DNA from 4 places in the Brenneria populi genome. Region 1 is predicted to be linked to each of the others. Evidence: predicted binding sites of a transcription regulator. Region 1 holds the regulator's gene; each other region holds the start of a gene.

Region 1 (7,489 bases):
TTTTATGAATGTTTCGCAGGCTAATCGCTGGCGTGGTCATTGGATATCTCCCAATTTCTTAATTTTTTTTGCCGTCGGCTGTGCGACAGGCGCGCGTAAGTGAGGCGTGACGCTATATTCCGCCCATATCAGCAGACGCGTCAGAATAAGGTTGATAAAGAGATAGATCGCGCCGGCGATCAGGAACACTTCGAGCGCCCGGTAAGTTTCAGAGATGATGCGCGCCGCGATGCCGGTAATTTCCATCAGCGTAATAATGGACGCTAATGACGTGGATTTGATCATGGAGATCAATTCATTGCCGTAAGCGGGCAGCGCCTGACGCAACGCCTGCGGAAAAATAACGCGTCTGAAAATCATCAGCGTCGGCATGCCGCAGGCGCGGGCGGCTTCGATCTGTCCTGCGGGGACGGACTGCAGTCCGCCGCGGATAATTTCGCTGGCGTAAGCGCCGGTACACAGGCTGAGGGACAGCAGCGCGCACCAATAAGGCTCGCGCAGCAACGGCCAGAGAACGCTTTCCCTGATCCAGGAGAATTGTCCCAGTCCGTAATAGATCAGGAATAGCTGCACCAGTAACGGCGTACCGCGAAAAAACAGCACATAGGTACGGGCGATGCCGCGTAGCACGGGGTTGCCGCCAATCTGCATTAACGCCAGGCCCAGCGCCAGAAAGAACCCGAGAAATACGGAGCCGATCGCCAGTTGCAGGGTTAAGGGAATACCGGGAATAATTTCCAGAAACGTTTCATAAATAAAAGAAAAATCCATCAGCGTTTCACACCCCGGGAATAATAGGCTTCCGTCCGGCGCATGATCCAGCCGGAACAGAGAGAGATAAGCAGATAAAGCATCGCCGCCGCCATAAAGAAATCAAACGGTTTGCCTGTCGAACCGGCGCCGGTCTGGGACTGGCTCAGCAGTTCGGCGACGCCGGTAACGGATACCAGGGCCGAGGCTTTCAACACCAATTGCCAAACGTTGCCCAGCGCGGGGAGCGCATGGCGCAGCAATAGCGGCATGATGATGCGCCGCAGGCGCAGCATGGTTGACATACCGCAGGCCTTGGCCGCTTCGATCTCGCCTTTGGATAAGGCGTAAAACGCGCCGCGGAACACTTCTGTCTGCTGCGCGCCGGAAGAGACGCCGACGGCGATAACCCCGGCGACAAAACCGGGAAGGCCCAAAAATTCATTGCTGCCGAATAGATTGGCGATCGTGGTTAACGCCGAACTGCCGCCGAAATAGAGCAAATAGATGATAAGCAGATCGGGCACGCCGCGTACGATCGTGGTGTAGGCGTCAGCCAGATAGCGCGCGGGACGGTTGCCGCAGATTTTCGCCCAGGCGCCGAGCGTGCCGATCAGCGCGCCAAGCAGAAACCCGCCGCACGCCAGCGCCAGCGTCATGCCCATACCGATCAGTAATAATTTTCCCCAGCCATTTTCACCAAAACTGATGAGTTGCCAGAAAGTCACTTCTTCCACAGATAGCTCCCAACGATTTATTGTTCCGATACCGATAGATACAGAACGTTTTTTGTGATCAGAGGACCGCTCACCCTGTTCGGGAACGACGATGCGGATAGGTAGCTTCTTCAGAGACAAACAGAGAGATATGTCCAGACCGGGTCTGCGGGATTTCAGCCGGGTATCGCTTTGCTATTCTGTTGAAGTACTTAGGGAACTAAGCAATATCCAGGCCACTTTTTGTTGATTCGGCGACTGACTAATTATTCATATATTTTGCTTATAAAATAATATGAATTTAATGGGAAAATGATCGCCGGGATGGAAGGCGAGGGGAGAAGAGTCGCTCTGTTCGCCGGGAGGTAACCAAAATAGTGCATGTGTTGCACTATTTTGGCTTTGCGATCTATTTTGGTGCGCTGGCGCGTCGCGATCCTTGTTTCTCTCCGCGCGGCCGGCGGCGTTCGGATAGCAAAAGCGCCCGGCGGTTATTCTGCCGGCTGGGTAAACCAGTTCAGTTTTTCTCTGAGGCCGACGACATTACCGACAATGATTAAGCTCGGGCTAACGGCCTGTTTTGCCAGCTCCCCAAGCTGCGACAGCTGCCCGGCGAATACCCGCTGCGCCGTGGAAGTGCCATTTTCGACCAGCGCCACCGGTACGGTTTCAGGAAGCTGCTGTTCTATCAATTTTCGCTGAATATAATCGGCCTGCTGCAGGCCCATGTAGAACACCAGCGTCTGTTTTTCGGCCGCCAGACTGGCCCAATCAAGCTCGGCGTCATGCTGGACATGGCCGGTGATTAGCCGTACTCCCTGAGAGTAGTTGCGGTGCGTCAGCGGGATGCCGCTATAGGCCGAACAGCCGGAGGCGGCGGTAATGCCCGGCACCACAGAGAAGGGGATTCCGGCCTGTCGCAAATGCTCCAGCTCCTCGCCGCCGCGGCCGAATATGAAAGGATCGCCGCCTTTCAGCCGTACGACCCGTTTTCCCGCCAGCGCTTTTTCCTGCAGCAGCTGATTAATCTGTTCCTGAGGAATGCAATGATGTCCCGACTGTTTGCCGACGAAAATACGCTCGGCGTCGCGTCTTATCAGGTTAAGCACCCCCTCTGAAACCAGGCGATCGTAAACCACGATATCCGCCTGCTGTAGCTTCTGTAAGCCTTTCAGCGTTAATAGCCCGGCGTCGCCGGGGCCCGCGCCCACCAGCGTTACTTCCCCTCTGTCATCGAGCGGTTCAGAAAATAGTTGCTCGGTGAGGCGCTGGACGCTGGCGGCGTCGTCATTCGCCAGCGATTGCAGCAGCCGATCGTGAATAAACAGTTTTTCCCAGAAGCGACGGCGAGTATCCGATTTTCTGAAGCGGCTTTGCACGCGCTGACGCAGTTCTCCGGCAAAGGCGGCCAGCTTGCCAAGGTGCTGCGGCAGAAGACTTTCCAATTTTTCACGCAGTATACGCGCCAGCACCGGCGCGCTTCCCCCGGAAGAGACGGCAACCATCAGCGGCGAGCGGTCGATGATGGACGGCATAATGAAACTCGCGCTCTGCGGGTCATCCACGGTGTTGCAGAAAATCTGCCGTTGGCTGGCATGGTCGTAAACCTGCCTGTTGATTTCGCTATCGTCGGTGGCGGCGATGACCAGCCATGTGCCCGTCAACAGCTTGGGATCGAACGATCCCTGAACCAGGGTCGCCCGCTTTTCTTGCTGCCAGTGAATAAATTTGTCGTTGAAGCCGATGGCGTTCACCGTAAGAATGGCTCCGGCATCCAATAATAGTCTGGCCTTGCGTTCCGCCACTTCTCCCCCGCCCACCAGCAAACAGTGCTTGTCGCGTAACTGACAGAATATTGGCAGGAAATCCATGTGGTGCCTCTTGATAATTAGGGTTGATAAAAGCCGCCTGCCGCCGGGACAGAATACGGAAGAGCAATATCGATGGCGATCTCTTATCCGTCGCGCCGCGGCCGTCGACGCTGGATAAGCTACGCTGCTGTCTTTGACCTGAACGCCATTTCCCGTAACCGTGCGGCGCGCATTTTCCAGACCGCGACCATCATATAGGCGAAAATGCTGTTTTTTCAATGGGCTGTCGAATAATAATTCACTGACTCTTTGTGTCGTTACCCATCAACGATCGCGGCGCGGACTGCGAGGCCTTAATAATAAAGCCGGCATCAAGCCGTACGGTATCTGATGATGGGTTACGGTAGGCATTCCGTACGTAAAAAAAAGTAAATGGGTGGCGTTGGCGGGTGCGGATACTTACAATCACTACGCTTTCTGTAGTCGATTTCTTCAAAAAGGAATTCTCATGCTCAAACGTACTCTGGTTGCGGCGGCAGCCTTTATTTCTCTCACCGCTTTTTCTCCGGCGTTTGCCGCTTCCGGCACAACGCATGTTTTACTGACCACGTCGGCAGGAAATATTGAACTGGCGCTGGATAATCAAAAAGCGCCGGTTTCGGTGAAGAATTTTGTCGAGTACGTTAATAGCGGCTTTTATAACGGGACGACGTTTCACCGGGTGATCCCCGGCTTCATGATTCAAGGGGGCGGCTTCACCAGCGACATGAAGCAGAAAGCGACCAATCCGGCGATCGTTAACGAAGCGGATAATGGCTTGCGCAATTTGCGCGGCACCATTTCTATGGCGCGTACGGCGCAAAAAGACAGCGCCACCAGCCAATTCTTTATCAACGTGGCGGACAATGCGTTCCTCGATCATGGGCAGCGTGATTTCGGCTATGCGGTGTTTGGTAAAGTGGTGAAAGGGATGGATGTGGCGGATAAAATCGCCCAGGTGCAAACCGAAAACGTCGGCCCTTATCAGAATGTGCCCACCAAGCCGATTGTGATCCAGTCAGCGAAAGTTCTGCCCTGACGGGTCATTCCCTACGTGCGGAAAAAAACGTGAGAATACTCTCACGTTTTTTATCGTCGAATCATATTGCGGCTTAACGGGTGCCGTAAACCACGATGGTTTTGCCGTGCGCGGAGATCAGGTTTTGGTCTTCTAACATTTTCAGGATCCGCCCCACGGTTTCACGTGAACAGCCGACGATCTGGCCGATTTCCTGACGCGTAATTTTTATTTGCATGCCGTCCGGGTGGGTCATGGCATCCGGTTGTTTCGCCAGGTTCAGCAGGGTCTGAGCAATACGCCCGGTGACATCAAGGAATGCCAGATTGCCGACTTTCTCCGACGTCACCTGCAGCCTGCTGGCCATCTGAGCAGACAGACGCATCAGAATGTCGGGGTTCACCTGAATCAGCTGTCTGAATTTTTTATAGGAAATTTCAGCGACTTCACAAGCCGTTTTCGCCCGCACCCAGGCGCTGCGCTCCTGACCCTCTTCAAACAGGCCGAGCTCGCCGATAAAATCGCCCTGATTAAGGTAAGAAAGGATCATCTCTTTGCCTTCTTCATCCTTGATCAGCACGGCGACAGAGCCTTTCACGATGTAGTAAAGCGTCTCTGCTTTTTCACCCTGGTGAATAAGCGTACTCTTCGATGGATACTTGTGGATATGGCAATGAGAAAGGAACCATTCGAGAGTCGGGTCTGTTTGCGGTTTGCCGAGAACCATTCGATATCATCCTCTGTTGTCAGTCACTGCGCAAATCACAGGGCTCAGAGTTCCCTGTACGGCGTATTTACTGTTAAAAGTTCAAATTCAGTGTAGGCAGAGCGACGTCCGGGAATATACTGAAGCCTTTATCTGGCGACGTCATCATCTCCCGGCATCTGAGTTTGTCCAGAATAAGGCAGATTCTGCTGTTGTTTTTAACACAGCTTGAAGGACGTGTCTTGTGTTGTCTCACCTCAGCATGATAAAGCTCTGGTTATCAGATGATTTTGTACAGTAACGATATAAAATTTCAAAAAATTTTTAGCGGAGGGCGCCATGCGGGCTCGAGTGAAGTGGGTTGAAGGTTTAACATTCCTTGGCGAATCATCTTCCGGACATCAGGTTTTAATGGATGGCAATTCGGGGGATAAAGCGCCGAGCCCGATGGAAATGGTATTGATGTCGGTTGGCGGATGCAGCGCGATCGATGTGGTATCGATACTGCAAAAAGGGCGTAATGACGTCGCCGACTGCGAGGTTAAGCTTACGTCAGAACGGAAAGCGGAAGCGCCGCGCCTGTTTACCCATATCAACCTGCATTTTATCGTAAGCGGCAAAGGGTTGACCGAAAAAGCCGTAGCGCGCGCGGTCGCGCTCTCCGCGGAACGGTACTGCTCGGTGGCGCTGATGCTGAGCCAGGCGGTGGAGGTGACCCACAGTCATGAAGTCAGGGAGTTGGCGTAGCGCTCCGAGCCGACGTCGCGCGGTATTGACCCGACGGGTTATGCCGCGCCTATCCGTCGGGCTATTGAATTTTTTTCCCTTCCAGCAACCGCTGCACCAGCGGCGCCATAATTAACTCCATCGCCAGCCCCATTTTCCCGCCGGGCACCACCAGCGTATTGATATGAGAAATAAACGATCCCTGCAACATCGCCAGCAGATAGGGGTAGTCGATATTATCCAGCCCCTGAAAATGGATCACCACAAAGCTCTCGTCCAGCGAAGGGATCGATTTTGCCGCGAACGGATTGGAGGTGTCCACGGTGGGAACCCGCTGGAAGTTGATATGGGTGCGTGAAAACTGCGGCGTAATGTAGGAGATGTAATCTTCCATGGAGCGAACGACCGAATCCATTACCGCTTCGCGCGAGTGGCCGCGTTCGTTCACATCGCGGATCAGCTTTTGAATCCACTCCAGATTGACGATAGGCACCACGCCGACCAGCAAATCGACATGCTGCGCCACATTGTGCTGAGCGGTAACGACGCCGCCGTGCAGCCCTTCATAAAAGAGCACGTCGGTCGGCTCGGGCATCGGCTCCCACGGCGTGAATGTGCCGGGCACCTGATTGTAGGGAATGGCTTCATCGTAGGTATGAAGGTATTTACGCGTTTTCCCTCGTCCGTGCTGACCATATTCGATAAAGGATTGCTCGAGCAGGCTAAAGTCGTTGGCCTCCGGGCCGAAATAGCTGATATGACGGCCGAGATCCCGCGCCTTGCGGATCTCCATATCCATTTCCGGACGGGTATAGCGGTGAAAACTGTCGCCCTCAAGCCGGGCGGCGCGCATGTTTAACTGCTGAAAAATCTTGTGGAATGCCTGGCTGGTCGTTGTGGTTCCCGCGCCGCTGGAGCCGGTAACCGCAATAATCGGGTGCTTATGTGACATAAGGCGCTTCACTCCATGATGGTGACGCTCGCTCCGGCGCTTCACGGAGCCGCGTCATCAAAAAACAAGGTTTCAGTCGGCTGAAAAGGTTTCTACCATTGTTAGCATGGTTAATGATGCCGATGCATCTTCTTTTTGGCCTTCAGCTTAGGTGATGTCTGCCGGCGCTAAGCTGGTCGCGGGGCATGATGTTGATGGTTTCATGCAGCTCCGACCATACCAGCGCCACGGCGCCGGACTCCAACTGCCGGCGCACGTCGGCAACCTTCTGCGGCAGCGTCCGCTCCTGCTCGCCGTAATCCGTGCCTTCGCGGAGAACGAAGGATTCGATGAGATTTTCCAGTGTTTCAGGTTCGAGCTGTTGCCAGGGAATGATCACGATATTTGTCCAGAAAAAATGTTGTGCAATCAATATCACGCTGTTAGCTTCAATGCCGCCGCTTAACAGTCCATGCTTTACAACTATACCCTAAATAATTCGAGTTGCAGGAGGGCGGCATTGCTGCGACAAATCCGCCTGCGGCGCTCCCGCGGGGGCGGGCAACGACGTCAACGCATAGGCAACTTGAAGTATGACGGGGATATAACCGCAAAATTGCTTCGGGGTGAGGAGCGCCCATTACATGGAATTGAGTTTGTTTCTGTCGATGTTAGGTTTTCTCTGGGTCGCCGCCATTACGCCGGGTCCGAACAATATGTTGCTGACGACGTCGGGCGCCAATTTCGGTTTTTTGCGTTCTCTGTGGTTGATGTTGGGCATTCTGTTCGGCA
Region 2 (7,489 bases), on a different contig from region 1:
CCCTCTTCAACCTGCGCGCCGACTTTCCTCAACTCGGCCGCCATGGCGCTAAGACGATCGGTCTCTTTTACCCGCCAGTTATAGATATTGCGCAGCGTGGTGGTTCCGCCCGTCGCAAATAGCGCCGTTGTCGCGATGGTCATGGCGGCGTCGGGAATGTGGTTCATATCCATATCGATGGCGTGAAGCTCGCCGCGCTGACATTCGATGTAATCATCGCCCCAGCGGACCTTCGCGCCCATTTTCTCCAACACGTCGGCAAAGCGGATATCTCCCTGAACGCTGGCGCGCCCAACGCCGGTGACGCGTACCGTACCGCCGCGAATCGCGCCGGCCGCCAGAAAATAGGACGCCGAAGACGCATCGCCCTCCACCAGATAATCACCCGGAGAACGGTATTGCTGACCGCCGGCCACGTGAAATTGCTGGTAATTATCGTTACGCACCTCGACGCCAAACGTTTTCATCATATCCAGCGTGATATCGATGTAGGGTTTGGAAACCAAGTCGCCCTGGATGCGGATATGGCTATCCCGAGGCGCCAAAGGCGCCGCCATCAGTAGCGCGGTCAGAAACTGGCTGGAAACGCTGCCATCGACGCTGATGTCACCGCCCTGATATCCGCCGTGCAGACGTAAGGGCGGATAGTTTTCCTGCTCGAGGTAATCCACTTTCGCCCCGCCCTGGCGCAGGGAATCGACCAGATGTCCGATCGGACGCTCTTTCATGCGCGGCTCGCCCGTCAAAACGATATCGCCCTCGGCCAGACATAACGCCGCCGCCAGCGGGCGCATGGCGGTGCCTGCGTTGCCCAGAAACAGCTCAAGCGGCTTCTGCGCCTTTAATGCGCCGCCTACCCCGGTGATTTCACACTCGGTGCGGTCGGCGGAGAGGCGATAGGTCACGCCCAACGCCTGGAGCGCGTTCAGCATATGGCGCACATCATCGCTGTCGAGCAGATTCGTCAGCCGCGTCGTTCCTTCAGACTGCGCCGCCAGCAATAGCGCGCGATTCGACACGCTTTTTGAGCCAGGGAGGTTAATCGTGCCGTTAATTAATTTAACCGGCTGTAGGGTCAAGGATTCCTGCATGTGAAACTTATTCTCCAAACGTGAATACAGAAACCCCGGTTTTATACCGGGGTTTGGAACGACCAACGCGCTATGCCTGCCGAGACGCCTCTCTTTCTGATGGCAATGCGTTATGCGGGGGAAAATCCCCGCCTACGCGGGGACGGCTGCGATAGCGCGCGTTGCCATTCATTAACCGTGGCGGCGTTCGAAATCCGCCATAAAGTCGGTCAACGCTTTTACGCCTTCCAGCGGCATCGCGTTATAGATGGAGGCGCGCATGCCGCCTACGGCGCGGTGTCCTTTCAGGGCATGCAGACCGGCGGTCTGGGCTTCTTCCAGGAAGATCTTGTCCAGATCGGCATCGGCCAGCAGGAAAGGCACATTCATGCGGGAACGGCGAGCCGCGGCCACATCGTTGCGATAGAAGCCGCTATCATCAATCGCGCGATAAAGCAGATCGGCCTTCGCCTGATTGCGTTTTTCCATTTCAACCAGTCCGCCCTGCTCTTTCAGCCACTTAAACACCATGCCCGACAGATACCAGGCAAAGGTCGGCGGGGTGTTGAACATGGAGCCGTTGTCGGCCAGAATCTGATAGTCCAGAATAGAAGGCAATTCACGACGCGCCTTACCCAGCAAATCTTCGCGGACAATAACCAACGTCAGACCGGCCGGGCCCACGTTCTTCTGCGCGCCGGCATAGATTACGCCATAGCGGCTAACATCGATGGGGCGGGATAAGATACTGGAAGAGAAGTCAGCCACTACGATTTTGTCGCCGAAATCAGGCGTCTCTTCGATAGCCAGGCCATCAATGGTTTCATTGGGGCAATAGTGAACGAAAGCGGAATCGTCGGACAGCGCCCACTCGCTCATCGGTTTTACGCTGCGCAGGCCGTCCACGCGCGTTTTCACATCCACAACGTTCGGAGTACAGTATTTTTCCGCTTCTTTAACCGCGCTGTGCGCCCAATAGCCGCCGTCGATATAATCGGCCTGGGTTTTATCTCCCAGTAAATTGAGCGGTACCGCGGCGAACTGCGCACGCGCGCCGCCATGACAGAAAAGCACTTTATAATTGGCAGGGATTTTCAGTAAATCACGCAGATCCTGTTCAGATTCGGCAGCGACCTGCATAAACTCCTTACTGCGATGGCTGATTTCCATTACCGATGTACCCAGTCCATGCCAATTGCACAGTTCCTGTTCAGCCCGACGTAATACTTCAACCGGCAGCATTGCTGGACCGGCGCTAAAATTAAAAACCTGAGTCATTTCCCCTCACCACATCTAAAAATAATGATTATTCTATCACAATGGTTCAAGACACACTGCTTTACTCTACTATCGGTTTTATCACTCGGCACCCATAGCTGCAACGCTTATTGCGCTTTACGCCGCAAAACATCGGGTGAGAGGCTACATCTCATCCCATGTTATCAAGCTGTTATAGAATAATTAGAGTCCGCGCCCAAAAGCCCGTATCATGCACCCCTATTCAACCTGCAAAAGTGAAAACCATGACTCAAACGTTTATCCCAGGCAAAGACGCCGCCCTGGAAGATTCCATCGCCCGTTTTCAACAACAGCTCCAAAATCTGGGGTTCAACATCGAAGAAGCCTCATGGTTAAATCCCGTGCCCAACGTCTGGTCCGTTCACATTCGCGATCGCGATTGTCCGCTCTGTTTCACCAACGGCAAGGGCGCCAGCAAAAAGGCCGCGCTGGCCTCAGCGCTAGGCGAATACTTCGAGCGTTTGTCGACCAACTATTTTTTCGCGGATTTTTACCTGGGAAAAACCGTCGCGCAGGGCGATTTCGTGCATTACCCCAATGAAAAATGGTTTCCCGTTCCCGCGGATAACGCGCTGCCCGAAGGTATGCTGGATCCCCGACTGCGTGAATTTTACGATGCGGAGAAAGAGCTCGGCGCCAGCGATTTGATCGACCTGCAGTCAGGCGATACCGCGCGGGGAATCTGCGCGCTGCCGTTTACCCGCCAGTCCGATTTGCAGACGGTCTACATTCCGGTGAACATCATCGGCAACCTGTATGTATCCAACGGGATGTCCGCGGGCAATACGGCCAATGAAGCGCGCGTTCAGGGGCTGTCGGAAGTATTCGAGCGCAGCGTTAAAAATCGAATTATCGCGCAATCGATCAGCCTGCCAAGCATTCCGCAATCGGTGTTAGATCGCTATCCGGGCGTGGTTGAAGCCATTGCCACGCTGGAGAAAGAAGGTTTTCCCATCTTCGCTTACGACGCCTCTCTTGGCGGGCGCTATCCCGTTATCTGCGTGGTGCTGTTTAATCCGACGAACGGAACCTGTTTCGCTTCGTTCGGCGCCCACCCCGACTTCGGCGTAGCGCTGGAGAGAACGGTGACGGAGCTCCTGCAGGGCCGCGGACTGAAAGATCTGAACGTTTTCACTGCGCCGACATTCGATACCGAAGAGGTGGCGGAACATGCCAATCTGGAAACCCACTTTATCGACTCCAGCGGTCTGATCTCCTGGGATATGTTCAAGAGCCGGGCGGATTACGAATTTGTCGACTGGAGCTTCAGCGGGACGACGGAAGAAGAGTTTGCCGCGCTGATGGCGATTTTCCGGCAGGAAGATAAAGAAGTGTACATCGCCGACTATCAGCACCTTTCCGTTTACGCTTGCCGCATCCTGGTTCCCGGCATGTCGGATATCTATCCCGCCGAAGATCTGCTGTTGGCCAATAACAATATGGGCGCTCACCTGCGCGCAACGCTGTTGGCGCTGCCGGATAGCCAATGGGAAAAAGCTGAGTATCTCGCCCTGCTGCAACAGCTGGATGATGAAGGTTTCGACGATTTTACCCGGGTACGGGAACTGCTCGGCATCGCCACAGGCAAGGACAACGCCTGGTTTACGCTGCGCATCGGCGAGCTGAAGTCGATGCTGGCGCTGGCGGGCGGCGATTTGGAACAGGCGTTAACCTGGGCCGAATGGACGCAGGATTTCAACGACTCCGTCTTTGACGCGCGGCGCGGCAACTACTACCGCTGTTTGCAAACGCTGCTGCAACTGGCGCTGGAGCAAGAACGCGATCCCGCCGAGTATTACGACGCTTTCGTCAAAATGTACGGGCGTGAAGCGGTAGACGCCGCCGGCGCGGCGATAGCGGGGGAACAGAGCTTCTACGGATTATGCGCCATTGATGACGCCTTTACCGCTCTGCCCGCCCACCGCGCGCTATTGGCGGCCTATGAGAAGTTGCAACGCGCCAAAAGCCGCTACTGGCGGGAACAATCGGGTCAATAATGGCGCCGTTGGCGGCCATGGCTATTTACGCCATAATATTCTCCGCCCTGCCGGCAATATTCCGTTTTCCTGAATAGCCGCAACGATAACCTTTATTTTTAAAGGGTTATCGTTCTTTAAAAATTAATATTCCCCGTCACTTTAAACAAAATAGAACCTACTTGTTATTAGATGGTAAATATTTAATTAAATCGCAGCAAAAATAGCGTACTTAAATTCTACAAAACATGATATTCATTAACGGCGGATTGGCCTGAAAACCCCGCCAAATTCAAATATTTTTGTAAAGATTAAAATATTTTTAACCATAAAAATCAACAAGATAACCCAACAACACCCTGAAATACCCCACCCCACACCGGCGTTAGTTTCGCGCAATATGATCCATGTCAAATTTTGCTTTATACCGCTTTGCTAGTATCTCGACGCTGATAAATTTTAAGAGAGAGTTAGTGTGAAAGCTGACAACCCCTTCACTCTGTTATTACCGGCCGCGATGGCGAAAGTCGCCGAAGACGCCGGAGTCTATAAAGCAACAAAAAAACCGTGGGTAACGTTTTATTTGGCGATTACCGCCGGCGTTTTCATCTCAATAGCATTCGTTTTTTATATTACCGCCACCACCGGCACCTCGACGATACCTTACGGCATTGCCAAGCTGATTGGCGGTATTTGCTTCTCGTTGGGATTAATGCTGGTGGTCGTCTGCGGAGCGGATTTGTTTACTTCCACCGTACTGACCGTTATCGCCAAAGCCAGTGGACGTATAACCTGGAAACAACTAGCCTATAATTGGGTCAACGTTTATATCGGCAACCTGGTCGGCGCGCTGTTCTTTGTCGCATTGATCTGGTTCTCTGGAGAGCATATGGTCGCCAACGGCGCGTGGGGACTCAATATTCTGCAAACCGCCGAACACAAGCTTGAACACACTTTTGTTGAAGCCCTGTGTCTGGGGATCTTAGCAAACCTGATGGTCTGTCTGGCCGTGTGGATGAGCTATTCCGGCCACAGCCTGACCGATAAGATGTTCGCGATGATTCTGCCGGTCGGCATGTTTGTCGCCAGCGGCTTCGAACACAGTATCGCCAACATGTTTATGATCCCAATGGGCATTGTCATCAAAGACTTCGCGACGCCGGAATTCTGGCAAGCTATCAGCATGTCGCCCTCTCAGTTTGAACATTTAACCGTCAGCCATTTTATTAGCGATAATCTGATTCCAGTTACACTAGGAAACATTATTGGCGGTGGCTTTCTAGTAGGTTTAACATACTGGGTAATTTATTTGCGCGGCGGAGACAAGCACTAACGTGCAATCAGCCGCAACGTCGGATTTGAAAAAATCCATATCAAAGGTAGGTGTAAAATGACCGATCTGAATGAAAAATTGGCCAGCGCATGGCAAGGCTTTAGCAAAGGTGAATGGCAGGATGGAGTTAACGTTCGTGACTTCATTCAGAAAAACTACACGCCGTATGAAGGTGACGAATCCTTCCTATCTGGCGCCACCGCAGCGACAACTGCGCTGTGGGATAAAGTTATGGAAGGCGTTAAGCTGGAAAACCGCACCCATGCGCCGGTTGATTTCGATACCAACCTGGCATCGACCATCACCTCCCACGATGCCGGCTATATCAACAAGAGCCTGGAAAAAATCGTTGGTCTTCAGACCGATGCACCGCTGAAACGTGCGCTGATCCCATTCGGCGGCATCAAAATGATCGAAGGTTCCTGCAAAGCGTATAACCGCGAGCTGGACCCGCAACTGAAAAAAATCTTTACCGAATACCGTAAAACCCATAACCAGGGCGTATTCGACGTTTATACCCCGGACATCCTGCGCTGCCGTAAATCCGGCGTGCTGACCGGTCTGCCGGACGCCTACGGCCGCGGCCGTATCATCGGCGACTACCGTCGCGTCGCGCTGTACGGTATCGACTATCTGATGAAAGATAAATTCGCCCAATTCACTTCCCTGCAAGCGGAACTGGAAAGCGGCGAAAATCTGGAAGCCACAATCCGCCTGCGTGAAGAGATCGCCGAACAGCATCGCGCGCTGGGTCAATTGAAAGAAATGGCCGCCAAATACGGCTGCGATATCTCTCGTCCGGCCGCCAACGCGCAAGAAGCGGTACAGTGGACTTACTTCGGCTACCTGGCCGCGGTGAAATCTCAGAACGGCGCCGCCATGTCCTTCGGCCGCGTTTCCACGTTCCTGGATATTTACGTCGAACGCGATCTGGCCGCCGGCAAAATCACCGAAGAACACGCTCAGGAACTGATTGACCACCTGGTCATGAAACTGCGTATGGTTCGCTTCCTGCGTACTCCTGAATATGATGAACTGTTCTCCGGCGACCCGATTTGGGCGACCGAATCTCTGGGCGGTATGGGTCTGGACGGCCGTACGCTGGTTACCAAAAACAGCTTCCGTTTCCTGAACACCCTGTACACCATGGGTCCGTCTCCGGAACCGAACATGACCATTCTGTGGTCTGAAAAACTGCCGCTGAACTTCAAAAAATTCGCAGCGAAAGTGTCCATCGATACGTCTTCCCTGCAGTACGAAAACGACGATCTGATGCGTCCTGATTTCAACAGCGACGACTACGCGATTGCCTGTTGCGTCAGCCCGATGGTTGTGGGTAAACAAATGCAGTTCTTCGGTGCCCGCGCCAACCTGGCGAAAACCATGCTGTACGCCATCAACGGCGGCGTGGATGAAAAAATGAAGATGCAGGTTGGTCCGAAATCCGAACCGATCAAGAGCGAATATCTGAACTTCGACGAAGTTCTGGATCGCATGGATCACTTCATGGATTGGCTGGCCAAACAGTACGTCACCGCGCTGAACGTCATCCACTATATGCACGACAAATACAGCTACGAAGCCGTGCTGATGGCGCTGCATGACCGTGACGTATACCGTACCATGGCTTGCGGTATCGCGGGTCTGTCCGTTGCCGCCGACTCCCTGTCCGCCATCAAGTACGCCAAAGTTAAACCAATCCGTGACGAAGACGGCCTGGCTATCGACTTTGATATCGAAGGCGAATACCCGCAGTTCGGTAACAACGATCCGCGCGTTGATGAACTGGCGTGCGACCTGGTTGAACGCTT
Region 3 (7,489 bases), on a different contig from region 1:
ATGACTTTGGCAATCAGACCGCTGGTGGTGGCAAACCAGGCAATGATTGCATTCACCACCGGGGCGATGATGAAAGGAATAAATAGCACCGGGTTCATCACTACCGGGCTACCAAAGATGACCGGCTCGTTGATGTTGAAGCAGACCGGTACCACCGACAGCTTGCCGATGGCTCTGAGGTGTACCGCTTTACTGCGCATGTAGAGGATAACCAGTGCCAGCGTGGCACCCGATCCGCCGAGGTTGATAAAGAAGGCCCAGAACGCCTCCGCAAAGATATGTGGGATGGGCAAACCGTTGGCCAGCGCCGTCTGGTTTAGTCCGAGATTAATCAGGTAGAATGGTTGCAGGATGCCGCCGACAATCGCCCCGCCGTTGATGCCAGAGAACCACAAAACCTGGCAGAGTAAGACCGCAATCAGCACCGCTGGCAGAGAGTCCGCCGCAGAAATCAGCGGGGTAAAGGCGGTCATGATTATTTCAGGTAACAGCATGCCGAACTGGTGTTGTAACACCACGTTCAACGGGTAGATGGTGCAGATAATGACAATCGCCGGGATCAAAAGGTTGAATGAGTGGCGAATTTTATCCGGCACTTGTTCTGGCAGCTTGATACCAATGTTGTATAGCTTCAGAATGCGGACCAACTCAACACAGAAAATCCCCACCAGAATCGCGGTAAAAATACCCGATCCGCCGAGGAAGGCCGCCGGCAGCGAACCCTCTTTGTAGGGCGAAGTGATCAGGAGGAAGGTCATCAGCGACAGCATGGCGCAGGAGAACGCATCCAGCTTGTACGTTTGTGCCAGGTTGTAAGCTATCCCTGCACTGATATAGCAGGCCATAATCCCCATCGTCATATGAAAGGGGGTCATGATTTCGTTGAAATACTGCTGGGAAACGGATAACCAAAGTTTGCCAATAAAGAAGGTGGTATCCGGTGCAAAAGGTGGAAACGCAAAAATAAGTAAAAAAGAGCCCACGATCATAAAAGGCATCGCGCCAATAAAACCGTCGCGAACCGCCATAATATGACGCTGGGTTCCAGCAACGGCGGCAACGGGAGTAATTTTATTTTCGATAAAATTAAAAAATGCGTTCGACATGATATTACCCTGTAAAATTATTGCACTGGGTTAGTTTGAGAATCCTGAATCATCTTCAGAGCATCATTAAGGATTTTCTCACCTTTAAGCATGCCGTAATCCATATTACTGATGATGGCTATCGGCTTTCCTTCACGTTGAGCAATCGACTTAAACTCTTCGAATTTATATTTGATTTGCGGTCCCATCAGACAGCAATCAAAATGAGAGATGGTCGATTCAAACTCTTCCATCGCCACAGCAATAATTTCAGCCTCGATACCTTTGGCACTGGCAGCCTGCTTCATTTTATTCACCACAATGCTGGTTGACATACCGGCAGCGCAGCAGAGAAAAATTTTTTTCATATCCAGCCCTCTTTATAAAAATAGTGTGTAACTCTGGCCCGGCATTTCATTCGGTCACGTACCATGGACTGGTGGCTATCGTTCGCCTGGTCATTTCGTATTGGGAATGAAATCTGCCAGAAAGCGTTCTTTTCATTTGACGGGTGCATGCTCTCAGTACTGGTCACAGGATTCCGTGACCCGAATCTCAAAAAGAACCAAATCACTTACAAATCATTATATTTATGTGATGCGCATCACTCAATTTTAAGCATATAGATTGCTTTTTATACACAAAATGAATGTTGATGCATTTAAACAGACATATCAGTAAGTGTTTTTAAGTGATTTAGTGTTAACAATAAGAAGTAAGTTTTCCTTCCATGAGGACGTACCCGGTCGGTCATGAAGCCGTGTACGCAAGCCACGTTTTCAGCTAACATGGCCTGGTTATCCTTACTCAGAAGATTGGAATACGTAATGACGCAAGAAGAACGCTTGATCGAGTTAGAGGAATTAATAAAAAATCAGGGTAAAGTGACTCTCGATTACATCTGTCAGCAGTATAATATTTCATCAGATTCTGCACGTCGGGATTTAGTCAAACTGACACAACTTCCACATATATTGCGTATTCGCGGTGGAGCTATTCTGGCAGAAAAGCGTGTCGAATTGCCTTATGTTCAGCGTGCACAATACAGTGCTGAAAAAACATTACTTTCTGCCTGGGCGGCTAAAACCATTAATGAAAAAGAGATCCTGTTTATTGATGCCGGTACGACATCTGCCGCCCTCGCCCGCCAGCTTCCGTCACCGGTTAGTGTCATTACCAACTCCATTGAAGTGTTAGGCGAGATCATTGGAAATAAAGGGATTAGTATTTCAGTATTGGGCGGTAATTTTGATGACTATTCTCACGCAATATTAGGTAATACCGTCTTGGAGCAAATTAAGCGTTATTATGCGGATAAAGCATTTATTGGCGTCAGTGCATTATCGGAAAGTGGCATCACCACAGATACAGAACTTGATGCACTGCAAAAAGTCGCCATGGCTAAACAGTCAAAAAAAGTGATTTGTATTGCAACCTTCGCCAAATTTAATCTACAACTGATGTATCAATCCTGCAGCTGGTCGGATATCGATCATATCATCACGGATAAAACACCACCAAAAAACATCCTCAAGCTGATCGAAGAGAACGATGTTGAATTGGTAGTAGTGGATACCAAAAGAACAGATACTGATGAGTAAGTAAGGCTGAGTTTTTGGTAATGAGTCTGCTCGTTGCAGACGTCCGGGCTTATGAGACGGTGCGGTTCGGCGGAGGCATGATCCTACCCACGACATAGCGGACACGCTGTTAAGCGAGTAAATCGTTAACAAGATGAACCATGATGCAAGCAAAATCTATGAAGAAGACATCCCGTAATCGATATACCCCGGAGTTTCACCAGCAGGCGCAGGCTGAGCGTATCGGCGTGGCCAAAGCCGCCAGGGAGCTCAGCCTGCACGATTATAAACTCTACGCCTGGTGCAGTTAACAACGTCAGCAGGGCTCCACCTCTGAGCGTGAACAGCAGGCAACCGAAATCGCACGCCTTATGCAGCAATTGGCTATGATGAGTGGTGGTTCTTTTATCCCCCTACTGCGCCATAAGCATGCCTGACAACTTAATAGGGGGCACTCCCACTAATCCAATTCCTAATGGGTAGTTGAAAAAAATTATATTTCCCTTTATTTATTGAGTTTATTATCACTCTCAGTTGTGTTGAAATTTCCATTCACTTTCTCGTTCAGAAACGATTTAAGTTCAGACGTAAATTTGAGCGGGTTTTTGAACATCAAAAAGTGATCACCTTGTTCTGCTCGGGTAAAAATAAATAATCTGGAGTCTGGAATAACCGACTGCATCCAGCGCTGGCTTTCAATATATGGACTGTATTCACCGGTGAAGATTGCCGTTGGAATATCTATTTTGTGTTCAATAACATCCCGCCAGTCATTGGTCAGATGATCAAAGAGTACCCGTTCGAGATCCTGCGGTTTGTTACGAGTTACTTGACGGGAAAAATTCTCAGAACTCGCAAACCATGGAGAGTCCATTAACTGAACCCGTTCGAATGCATTCAGGTCGGAAACAAGCTTATTCGGTGTTTTCATACCACGGAATGCTTCGATCATTGCTTCGGGTGAAGTCACACTTCCGCCAGCTTGCAGGCGTTCCTGCTCTGTCCAGTTTTGATGGCTGTAGATAGAGGGGGGCTCATCCACAAATGCAATTCGTTCTATGTCAGAAGTCCCAAATAAATCGATATAACTCCACAGAACAGATGCCCCCATGGACCATCCACTAAAACTGGCTTTAGTAATACCTGCATGCTGCGTCATTTCCCGGAGATCCATGGCAAAACGAGATATACGACTTCCGTAGGATGCGGATTCAGATAGCCCCTGATTTCTGGGATCCAGTACATAAACATGAAAGTCCTGGCTTAAAAGGTACATCACATAGATATACTCTGCCCCGTTAGCTGCCCAACCAGGAACAAACACCAGAGGCTTCCCTTTCCCTGCTTCCCAGTACCGAAGTTTGACCCCATCACTTGTGGTAAAGGTATTTAACTGTAAGCCCTTAAAATCGGACAGCCTGGATGGCATACCCTCAGGCGGAGCAGAAAAAACAAAATCCCGACCAATAACATCAACGGCAGAGGCGGCAAATACGGCATGAGTTGAAATGGTCATAAGAAGAGTGAAAACCCATTTAACAACATACTTTTTAAAATTTTTCACGACAATGTCCGGATAAATTGTATGTGCAGATGAACCCGTCTGAAACGGTTTAGTAATCGAACGGGCTCCAATAAAATTATCCGACAGAGGGGGAGCCGGATAATTGTTCAGAATATTCAGGCTTTCACCCAGGCAGGAGCGACTACCGGCCCGTGACCCAGGAAATAGCCAAACTGGATATTCATAGCGCCAAGAGGCTCAAGGTAACGGCTGTTCTTGAGAAGGCCCGCATTTACCGGCTCCAGATTCACAGATGTGGCCAGTTCAGCTACCTGCTCACGAGCCTGGTCATTATTCCCGGCAATAAATACCTGTAATTTGTTGCTCTGACGTGATTCTTCCGGGAGCAGTTGAGCAAAAAGCGTATTGAACGCTTTTACAACGTTAGCCTTCGGAACCAGTTTCTGAATTTCTTCTGCCGCTGAGGTCTCATGACCAATAACCAGTTCACTGAAATCAGCACTGACCGGATTAGAAATATCGACCAGCACTTTGCCTTCCAAATCACCAGCGGCTGAAAATACGTCTGTTGCTGCAAGGTAAGGGGTGGCAAGAATAATAATGTCTGCAACGGAGATAGCAGCGGCAATCCCTCCCCCCTGAACTGAATCACCTATTTTGTGAGCCAATTCAGCGGCTTTAGCCGGGTCCCGATGCCCGATAAACACGTCATGCTTACCAGAAAAAAGAGCAGCAAGTCCTGCCCCCATATTGCCTGTACCAATTACGCCAATTTTCATGTTTCGTTCCTCTTGATGATTAACGAAACCAGTCTATTATTGCGTCATAGCATGATAAATTGCTTTAATGTTTGGACATTATAACTGGATTGTTTTCAATGGATCGATTGACCAGCATGGCTATCTATGTCAAAGCTGTGGAGCTGGGTTCCTTTTCAGCCGCAGCGGATGCAATGAATCTGTCCGCACAACTTGTGGGTAAGCATGTCGCAGCACTTGAGCACCATCTTGGTGTACGATTAATAAGTAGAACAACCCGGCAACATAGCCTGACTGAGGCGGGCCATCATTTTTATGAGCGTGCAAAAATTATTCTTGCGGAGGTAGAAATTGCCGAATCGTTTGCCGAGGAAGTGAGGGTTGTTCCGCGTGGCAGACTTAAAATCAATGCCCCCGTGACATTCGGCATCAATGCGCTTGCCCCTCTTCTGCCGCTATTTCTTAAAGAACATCCTGAAATATCGGTCGAAATGACGCTAACTAACCGTAAAGTGGACCTGATTGACGAAGGATACGATGCTGTTTTCCGTGTCGGCGCGCTGGCGGACAGTGCTTTGATGGCAAAATCCCTTGCCCCTTACCAGTTGCTTCTTTGCGCAGCACCTGATTATCTGAAAAAAGCACTGTTACTGAAAAAACCAGAAGACTTATTGCAGCATGAATGTTTGATCTTCACTCATACCACCCTCAGAACACAGTGGGAATTTGATGGTCCGGAAGGCCATGTTTCACTGCCCGTTTCCGGGCGTCTGCTTCTGGACAGTGGCGAGGCGCTGATCAGCGCAGCCTTGTCTGGTTTTGGTATTGCAATGCAACCAACAGAACTGGTGTGGCCGCACATTGTGGCAGGCAGACTCGTACATGTATTACCCGAGTACAGCGTACCCTCAAGACCTTTGCATGTAATGTATGCCCCGGACAGAAGGCTGACACCAAAGCTTCGCAGCTTTCTTGATTTTTCGACCCGTCACTTCGGCACTGGCCAGGGGAAATCGCTCCCGGCTACACGTCGTGTGTTGTAGTGGAATTCCTGTATGCCAGCACCTTTCACCACTGATTCTCTCCGGGCCATTGTCCATTTTGTTGCCGTGGCGGATGCACACAGTTTTACAGAAGCAGCCGAGCAACTGGGAATGACCCGCTCAGCAATCGGTAAGAGCATTGTCCGGCTGGAAGAACGACTAGGCACGAAGCTTTTTCACCGTACAACACGAAAAATGACATTGACCACCGAAGGTGAGGCTTATCTTGCCAGTTGCAGAAGCGCACTGGAAACAATGCAGGCCGCAGAGTCATCACTGCTCGCCAGACAGACAGAACCATCAGGTGTGGTCAGAATTGATATGCCTGCTGCATTTGGTAAAACCGTTATGATGCCGGTACTGTTGCAAATCGCCGCGCAGTATCCTGAGCTCCGACTGGTGCTGACATTCAATGACCGTATTATCGATCCACTGGATATGGGGTTTGATCTTGCTATTCGCTTTGGTCCTCTGAAAGACACGACTGATTTAGTTGCCCGCTCCCTGAATGCACAACATTTGCTCCTGTGTGCGTCACCAGAGTATCTGTCCCGTTATGGAACACCTCTTACCCTAGAAGATTTGCATAAACATCGATGTGTTATGGCCTGGCGGGGAGGCTCGCCACTCAACTGGCTAGTTCGCGATCCGCAAGGACAGGATATACGTTTCAATCCTGTTCCATTTCATCAGATAAGTGACGGTGATGCCATGATAGCAGCGGGGATTGCCGGAGCAGGCATTATACAGTTCCCTGAATCGCTACTGCGCCCCTATTTTGCTGATGCGAGACTTATTCCCGTTCTACCGGAACTGACACCGTCGCCTACAGAACTGAGCGTAATCTGGCCTCGTGCCAGGGCACTCATGCCCGGGGTCAGGTTCATTATTGATGAACTGATCCGGCTGGCCGATATCGATAGATTTGCCTGATTAGGGAAAAAAATTCCCCACTGCGTCCCCCACATATGGGTTTATCAATTGTTCACTCTGTACGACGATAGTTAACAGATTCTGCAACACACTATCTGTTAACTATTCACAATGAGGGGACATACCATGCCTGTAGTAAATATTCAGATGTTTGATGGCCGCGATGAGGCTAAACCTGCTATTGCACGTGCGGTAACAGAAGCGATTGCCACACACGCCAGTGTCGACCCACAATATGTTTATGTCATTTTCAATGATGTGAAAACTGAAAACTGGGCTATTTCTGGCGAAATTTTTGCGGAAACGATGAAAAAGTCAGGTTAAAGAACATTTTTAAAATTGCCGGACGTCCAGTACCGTGCCTGACTTGATATCACGGTACTGAACACGCAATATTTACATTCGTTGCTTATATTTCCAATCGACATGATGATTATCGAAAGAGGTCAACCGGATTATTTATGTTGATTAATGTCGGGATGTAATCAGCAAAATTGAAATGAGATGTTATTTCTTTACTATCCATTATGCAGGATGATGTAATGAAGAATGAAATTATTTGTGT
Region 4 (7,489 bases), on a different contig from region 1:
CCGCAAATCAGCGTAAACAACAGGGTAACCCCGGTTAAACCAAAGACCTTGAAGTTGACCCACACGCTTTGCGGCATCCAGAAGGCAATATAGATGTTTAATAATCCACACACCAGAAAGAACATGGCCCAGGAGAAATTAAGTTTTCCCCATACGGACTGCGGCAGGGTGAGCTCTTTCCCCAACATGCGCTGGATCAGCGTTTTCTTCATCACGAACTGGCTGTACAGCAGCGCGACGGAAAATAGGGTATAAATAATGGTCACTTTCCACTTAATGAACTCATCGTTGTGGAACACCAGCGTCATGGTGCCGAAAATAGCCACCATGGCAAAGGTTATCAGCGTCATCTTCTCTATTTTGCGGTAAATCACCCAGGTGACGATCAGCGCCAGCGCGGTCGAGGCGACCAGCGCGCCCGACGCTATATAAATGTCGTAGAGTTTATAAAAAGTAAAAAAAACAATAAGTGGAATAAAATCAATAAGTTGTTTCATTATGTCAATCCATCGCCAAATGATTTATTGGTGATAACCGCAAAGCGTTATCCGATAACCGCCTGCATTATCCTTCATTGTGATGCGCCGTTCTCTTGATATCGCAATAATTTGCAGAAAATTACGATTGGCCGCGCCGGCGGCCCCTTCGCTTCAGGGCCGCCGCCCGTCCCGCCCAATCTTATTTCAGCGGATTTCCCACCTCAGGCAGCGATGAATTCACGACCAGCGGCAAGGGCGGCCGCCCCTAAAACCATTGGGCATAGATCAAGCGCGAAGCAGCATATACAGACGGAATAGGTAGATAAGCAGGATAGCGGATATCAGATTGCTTAGGCCATTCACCAGCACGGCAAGCACGGTCGGCGAAAATACCGGAATTTTTGTCGCCAGCAGCAGGATGGCGATTTTAGTCAGTATCCAGAGGAGCACCGCCGGCGCCGTTACGCGCAGGTTGGCATAAGCCAGTTTGGCGCTGGCCTTGACGGCGCTGAATACGCCGCGCTTTTCGGTGGCGACGATAATCGGCGACAGGCTGAATGCGATAGCCAACAGTACGCCGGGAACGATCAGAAACAGCATGCCGAATTGCACGAATAGCGTGCAGAGCAGGATGAGAATAAACAGGCGGGGCAGCATGGGCGCGGATGCGCCGATCGCCCGTAAGGCGCTAGTGCGGTTGCCGGCGGATACCAGCTGGATCAGCATCAGAATGCCGCCGGTGAGGATCGCGTTGCCGACCAGGGCGGAAAAAGTGCCCGCAGCGGACATTTTCAGCAGCACCACCTGCTGCTCCGGCGTCATTTGCTGGATCATGTCCATAACGCCCAGCTCGACGGAGGAGGAGAGATCGCCGCCCACGTTATTCAGCATCTGCAATTCTTCATTTCCGGGGGCGAAGGCATGATTCAGAATGACAGTAATGAACGCGGTCAGCAGCGACATCATCAAAATAGTGACGAGCTGGTTACGCGTAAAATTCATTGTGTCACGGTACAACAGGTTGGCCGTGATAGGCATGCAAACTCCTTGAGAAAAAATGGGCCGTGATATTAGCCTTTAATTGTAACCTGTTACGCCAGGCTGTGGCACCCCGCGCGGGTGGCGATGCGTGGATTTATCATGATTCCGTTGACGGCGTTGCTATCCTGACGGGCAGCGCGGGCAGGCCGTAGCGGGCTCTGGCGCGGTCGCAGGCCTCGTTGAGCCGGCCGTTTTCTCCTGATTGCATAAATTCGCGACAGGGGGAGGGACGGTTAAGGTAGATAGAACAGCTGACATTTTCGCCGATATCGCCGGTCAATGCGGCGCATCGAGGCGTTTTGCCATTGGTTCCCTGCATACAGCGCAAAAACGGCGTAAGCGGTTCCGTCAGCGTGACGGGCACCGCGCCAGCGCCATCATCCGCTTCCGCCCAGTAAAAAGATACCCGAAAATAAGCGCAACAAGCGCCGCAGTTCATGCAGACGTTATCGCTCATTTTTTTGTCTACCTCCCTCAACCGGTATAGCATCGCCCGTTATTTCTCAGGCCTCCGCGGCGTGGCTTACCCCTGAGCGCCCGCCGCAAGGCTGCTGAAAATTTAGCGCCGAAATACGCGCTTTGGCAGCGCATTTTCGCAGGAGAGCACGTTATGCGCATTTTCATTAATTTGATTTAAATCAATTCCTTTATTTTTAATTAGTTGCGCATGTTTGATTAGGTTCGATTTTTACGAAATGTCTTTAAAAGATGTGATCTGGGTTAAAACAAGAATGGCGGCGTAAAGGTATATTTTGCTCGAAATTTAAACCATATAAAGGGAGTGGGTAATGAAAAAGGCGTCTTTGTTACTTATTGCGGCCGCGCTGTTGCCGTCATTTGCGCAGGCTCATCAGGCCGGAGATATCATTGTTCGAGCCGGAACCGCTACCGTCCGTCCGGTGGAAGGCTCCGACAATGTCTTGGGTCTGGGGTCATTTAAAGTGGATAACAATACCCAACTGGGTTTGACATTCAGCTACCTGGTTACGGACAACATCGGCGTGGAACTCTTGGCCGCGACGCCGTTTAATCATAAGGTCGGGTTGAACGGCGTCGGAACCATTGCCGAAGTCAGCCATTTGCCGCCTTCGCTGATGGCGCAGTACTACTTCGGCGAAAAAGCCGACAAGCTTCGCCCATACCTCGGCGTGGGGGTGAACTACACTATGTTCTTCGATGAAAAGTTCAACGATCGGGGCAAAAGCAACGGCTTAAGCGATCTGAGCCTGACAAACTCCTGGGGCGTCGCCGCGCAGGCCGGCCTGGATTACAATCTGGATGAAAACTGGCTGATTAACGCGTCGTTGTGGTGGATGGATATCGATACCGATGTGAAATTTAACGCCGGAGGCCAGCGGCAGACGATCGATACCCGTCTGGATCCGTGGGTATTTATGTTTGGCGTCGGCTATCGTTTTTAATAGTGAGCGCCGAATGAAAAACGGCGGATTTTTATCCGCCGTCAGACTGTAGACAAAGTCAGATATTACTCATCCCGTAGCGGGACTCGCCCTGCGGGCCGCCGCCAGCGGCGTTCAAAAACTCACGCGTTTTTGTAGGGGAAACACGGGGGGAGGTTCCCGCTTACGACGCCTCGCCCCCGTGGTCGCCCCGGGTATCTCTTTCTGACAGATGGGTTTGTCAGCAAATCCGTTTTTCATACATCGAACGGCAAAATATTATGAGCGCGTCGCCGCCTTCATATTGCTGACAAAAGTATGCAACTGAGACAGCATCTCCTCGGGGTTATGCTGGTTCTTTTCAATAATCCGCACGATCGCCGACCCGGAAATCGCGCCGGCGGCGCCGGCCGCCAGCGACTCCCGCACCTGGGACGGCTCGGAGATACCGAACCCCTGAATGGGCGGGGCCGCATGGTACTCATGCAATTTGGCAACCAGGTGATGAAGCGGCAGCTGAGCGCGTTTTTCCGCGCCGGTGACCCCTGCGCGCGACAGCAAATAGGTGTAGCCGCGGCCATAGGACGCAATTTCGCGCAGCAGGTCGTCATCGGCGTTGGGCGGACAAATAAAGATTGGCGCGATGTTATGGCGCTGCGCCGCCGCGCGGAAAGGCGCCGACTCTTCAACCGGCACATCGGCAATCAGCACGGAGTCGACGCCGACCTGTTCGCAGCGCTGATAGAAGGCGTCGATACCGTTGCTGAACACCAGATTGGCGTACATCAGCAGGCCGATCGGTATCTCCGGGTATTTGCGGCGGATAGCGGCGAGCAGTTCAAAGCACTGGCCGGGCGTGACGCCCGCGGAGAACGCCCGCAGCGTGGCGGCCTGAATCGTCGGCCCGTCGGCCAGCGGATCGGAAAAGGGGATGCCCAGCTCCAGCGCATCGGCGCCCGCGGCCACCAGGGTATCTATAATTCTCAGAGACTGCTCCGGCGAAGGATCGCCCAGCGTCACAAAGGGGACGAACGCGCCTTCTTTTTTGTCGCCGAGACGTTTGAATAAGTGCTGATAGCGCTCCATTAAATTTCTCCCCGATCTTTTAAAATATCGTGAACGGTAAATATGTCTTTATCGCCGCGGCCCGAGAGGTTGACCACCAGGATTTGCTCTTTCTCCGGCTCCTGCTTAATCATTTTCAGCGCGTAGGCAAGGGCGTGAGAAGATTCCAGGGCGGGAATAATGCCTTCGTGACGGGAGAGTTCTTTAAAGGCTTCCAGCGCTTCGTCGTCGGTGATGGAGACATAGTCGGCCCGGCCGATGCTGTTGAGGTAAGCGTGCTGGGGGCCGACGGACGGGAAATCTAGTCCGGCGGAGATCGAGTAGGACTCTTCGATTTGCCCTTCGCTGGTCTGCATCATCGGGGACTTCATCCCGAAGTAGATCCCTACGCGGCCATGCTTGAGCGGCGCGCCGTGCTGCCCGGTTTCAATGCCCAGCCCGGCCGGCTCCACGCCGATCAGACGAACGCCGGCGTCATCGATAAAGTCGGCGAACATGCCGATGGAGTTGGAGCCGCCGCCGACGCAGGCCAGCAGCGCGTCCGGCAGCCGGCCCTCTCTTTCCAGCATCTGCGCTTTGATCTCTTCGCCGATCATGCGCTGAAATTCACGCACGATGGTCGGAAACGGATGCGGGCCCGCCGCGGTGCCCAACAGGTAGTGCGCGCGCTCGTAGCTGCCCGACCAGTCGCGCAGCGCTTCGTTACAGGCGTCTTTCAGCGTGGAGGAGCCGCTGTGAACCGGTATCACTTCAGCGCCCATCAGGCGCATGCGGAATACGTTGGGGGATTGACGTTCGACGTCTTTGGCGCCCATATAGATGCGGCATTTCAGCCCCAGCAGGGCGCAGGCCAGGGCGGTGGCGACGCCGTGCTGTCCGGCGCCGGTCTCGGCGATGATTTCCGTTTTCCCCATCCGTTTAGCGAGCAGCGCCTGCCCCAGCACCTGGTTGGTCTTATGCGCGCCGCCGTGCAGCAGGTCTTCGCGTTTCAGATATAGCCTGGTGCGGGTCCCTGAGGTCAGGTTTTTGCACAGGGTCAGGGCGGTCGGGCGGCCGGCGTAGTTCTTCAGTAAATCGATAAATTCCGCCTGGAATTCGGCATCCTGCTGCGCGCTGACAAACGCTTCTTCCAGCTGGCGCAGGGCCGGGATGAGGATCTGCGGCACATACTGCCCGCCGAACTCACCGAAATAAGGATTGAGTAATGTCATAATATTCCTGTTTTTTATCTATTTAAAAGGGCGGCGATGCCGGTAATGTCGATGGTTTGAGCATCGAGATACCCGGGGCGACCACCGGGGCGAGGCGTCCTTACGGGAAGCTCCCCCGGTGTTTCCCCTAAAAATCGGCTTAGCGACCGGTATGCGGTGCTGCCGGGGCTTACAGCGTCCGTAACTGTTGAAAAACCGCCGCGATTTTATGCGGATCTTTCTTTCCCGGCTGGCTTTCCACCCCGGAGTTAAAGTCCAATCCGGCACACCCCAGGCGGGCCGCCTGCGCGCAGTTGTCGGCGTTGAGTCCGCCGGCCAGCAGCACATTGTCCAGATTCTGCCCCTTAAGCACCGACCAGTCGAATGTTTGGCCGCTGCCGCCTTGCGCGTTATCCAACACATAGCGATCGACGTGCGGCAAGTCTCTTTCCGGTAATCCGCCGGACATGCTTAACGCTTTCCAGATTTGGCAGGCGGCGGGCAGCCGTTCGCGCAGCAGAGAAAGGGTTTGCCGATCTTCGTTGCCGTGCAACTGCACCGCCGCCAGCTGCAGTTCGCCGGCAAGGCTGACGATGCGTTCGACCGGTTCGTCGCGAAACACGCCGACATAGCGCAACGGCGCGCTTTTTACCACCGCGCTAGCCTGCTGCGGCGAAACATGCCGCGGCGAGGACGCGACAAAAATCAATCCGCCGTATAGCGCGCCGGCCTGATAGGCGGCCTGAGCGTCTTCCGGGCGGGTGAGGCCGCAAACTTTATTTTCGCCGAGGATGACGCGGCGCACCGCCAGCGTCAGGTCGGGTTCGGACATCAGCGAACTGCCGATTAAGAATCCGTCGGCGAACTGACTTAATTCACGAATTTGTTCATGGCGATAAATACCTGACTCGCAGATGATCGTCACGCCGTCCGGCAGCAAGGGGGCGAGCTGGCGAGTGCGGTTCAGATCGATAGAGAGATCGCGCAGGTTGCGGTTATTGATGCCCACGACCCGGGCTTCAAGCTTAATCGCCCGATGCAGCTCCTCTTCATTGCTGGCTTCGGTCAGCACGCCCAGCTTCAGGCTATGGGCCAGATCGGAAAGCTGACGATACTGCCGGTCGTCCAGCACCGAGAGCATCAGCAGGATGGCGTCGGCCTGGTAATAGCGCGCCAGGTAGATCTGATATTCCGAAATAATAAAATCTTTGCACAGCACCGGCTGCCGCACCGCCGCGCTAACCAGCGGCAGAAATGCGAAATCACCCTGAAAATACTTTTCGTCGGTCAGCACCGATATCGCGGAGGCGTAGTCTTTATAAATCCGGGCGATACCCGCCGGGTCGAAATCGTCGCGAATCAACCCTTTTGACGGCGAGGCTTTTTTGCACTCCAGAATAAACGCCGGCTTATTTCGGCGCAAAGCCTGGTAAAAATCGCGCTGGCTGGGCACCACATCATGCCGGAAGGTCGACAGCGGTTGCTCTTTCTGGCGCGCTTCAACCCATACGGCCTTATCACGCACTATTTTATTCAGAATGGTTTCCTGCATGACTTCTTTATCCTCTTGCGGCCAGATCGGTTACGCGCCGGTAGGCCTGTCCGCTATGAATCACCTCTAACGCCTGCTGCGCATTTTGACGCAAATCTTCCTGCCCGAACAGCTTCAGCAACAGCGCCACGTTGGCGGCGACGGCCGCTTCATGCGCCGGCCGGCCTTTACCCTGCAGCAGCGCGGCCAGAATATCGCGGTTCTCTTCCGGCGAGCCGCCCTGCAGCGCCGAGAGCGGGAAGGTATCCAGCCCGAAATCTTTGTGGGTCAGCTCGTAGGCGGTAATATCGCCGTCGCGCAATTCGGCGACTTGCGTCGGCGCATGAATCGCGACTTCATCCATTCCGCCGCCGTGCACCACGGCCGCGCGCCGGTACCCCAGCACCTTCAGCGTCTCGGCGATAGGTCGAACCAGCTCCGGACGATAAACGCCGATAAGCGCCAGCGGCGGACGGGCCGGGTTAACCAGCGGCCCCAGTACGTTAAACAGCGTTCTGGTTTTCAACTGCTGGCGGACGGGCGCCGCATGGCGGAATCCGGGATGATACTGCGGCGCAAACAAAAAGCACACGCCTAAGTCATCCAACGCCTGGCGCGCCTGCTCGGCCGGCATATCAAGGCGGATGCCGAACGCGGCCAGCAGATCGGACGATCCCGAGCGGCTGGAGACGCTGCGGTTGCCGTGTTTGGCGATCTTCAAACCGCAGCTGGCGGCGACGAACGCGCTGGCGGTGGAAATATTGATACTGTTGGTGCCGTCGC

What was found. Region 1 encodes CRP, which controls carbon source genes, mostly activating them, when cyclic AMP is high. Its sites were predicted from a motif close to ATGTGANNNNNNTCACAT; they were not measured.
Region 2: a site for CRP is predicted at 4,744-4,761, ahead of focA (formate transporter FocA). Genes of this name have one in related genera too.
Region 3: a site for CRP is predicted at 1,678-1,695, ahead of VSX58_RS20620 (PTS sugar transporter subunit IIB). Genes of this name have one in related genera too.
Region 4: a site for CRP is predicted at 2,147-2,164, ahead of ompW (outer membrane protein OmpW). Genes of this name have one in related genera too.

Annotation. Positions count from the first base shown of each region.
Region 1 covers NZ_JAYWTM010000014.1:140,157-147,645, forward strand. Annotated here, with positions in the region: gene VSX58_RS14735 (ABC transporter ATP-binding protein) at 1-40, opposite strand, end outside; gene VSX58_RS14740 (ABC transporter permease) at 37-771, opposite strand; gene VSX58_RS14745 (ABC transporter permease) at 771-1,487, opposite strand; gene cysG (siroheme synthase CysG) at 1,958-3,337, opposite strand; gene ppiA (peptidylprolyl isomerase A) at 3,786-4,355, shown strand; gene crp (cAMP-activated global transcriptional regulator CRP) at 4,429-5,061, opposite strand; gene VSX58_RS14765 (OsmC family protein) at 5,380-5,787, shown strand; gene VSX58_RS14770 (phosphoribulokinase) at 5,849-6,718, opposite strand; gene VSX58_RS14775 (YheU family protein) at 6,861-7,097, opposite strand; gene VSX58_RS14780 (LysE family translocator) at 7,342-7,489, shown strand, end outside.
Region 2 covers NZ_JAYWTM010000001.1:937,950-945,438, forward strand. Annotated here, with positions in the region: gene aroA (3-phosphoshikimate 1-carboxyvinyltransferase) at 1-1,091, opposite strand, end outside; gene serC (3-phosphoserine/phosphohydroxythreonine transaminase) at 1,263-2,348, opposite strand; gene ycaO (30S ribosomal protein S12 methylthiotransferase accessory factor YcaO) at 2,594-4,366, shown strand; gene focA (formate transporter FocA) at 4,821-5,678, shown strand; gene pflB (formate C-acetyltransferase) at 5,736-7,489, shown strand, end outside.
Region 3 covers NZ_JAYWTM010000036.1:1,039-8,527, forward strand. Annotated here, with positions in the region: gene VSX58_RS20615 (PTS sugar transporter subunit IIC) at 1-1,106, opposite strand, end outside; gene VSX58_RS20620 (PTS sugar transporter subunit IIB) at 1,124-1,453, opposite strand; gene VSX58_RS20625 (DeoR/GlpR family DNA-binding transcription regulator) at 1,913-2,686, shown strand; gene VSX58_RS22550 (hypothetical protein) at 2,845-2,976, shown strand; gene VSX58_RS20635 (alpha/beta fold hydrolase) at 3,171-4,229, opposite strand; gene VSX58_RS20640 (NADPH-dependent F420 reductase) at 4,346-4,969, opposite strand; gene VSX58_RS20645 (LysR family transcriptional regulator) at 5,068-5,991, shown strand; gene VSX58_RS20650 (LysR family transcriptional regulator) at 6,004-6,924, shown strand; gene VSX58_RS20655 (tautomerase family protein) at 7,051-7,248, shown strand; gene VSX58_RS20660 (putative quinol monooxygenase) at 7,467-7,489, shown strand, end outside.
Region 4 covers NZ_JAYWTM010000001.1:676,945-684,433, reverse strand. Annotated here, with positions in the region: gene VSX58_RS03045 (septation protein A) at 1-497, opposite strand, end outside; gene VSX58_RS03040 (YciC family protein) at 765-1,517, opposite strand; gene VSX58_RS03035 (YkgJ family cysteine cluster protein) at 1,618-1,977, opposite strand; gene ompW (outer membrane protein OmpW) at 2,309-2,941, shown strand; gene trpA (tryptophan synthase subunit alpha) at 3,200-4,006, opposite strand; gene trpB (tryptophan synthase subunit beta) at 4,006-5,196, opposite strand; gene trpCF (bifunctional indole-3-glycerol-phosphate synthase TrpC/phosphoribosylanthranilate isomerase TrpF) at 5,366-6,727, opposite strand; partial or broken gene trpD (bifunctional anthranilate synthase glutamate amidotransferase component TrpG/anthranilate phosphoribosyltransferase TrpD) at 6,735-7,489, opposite strand, start outside.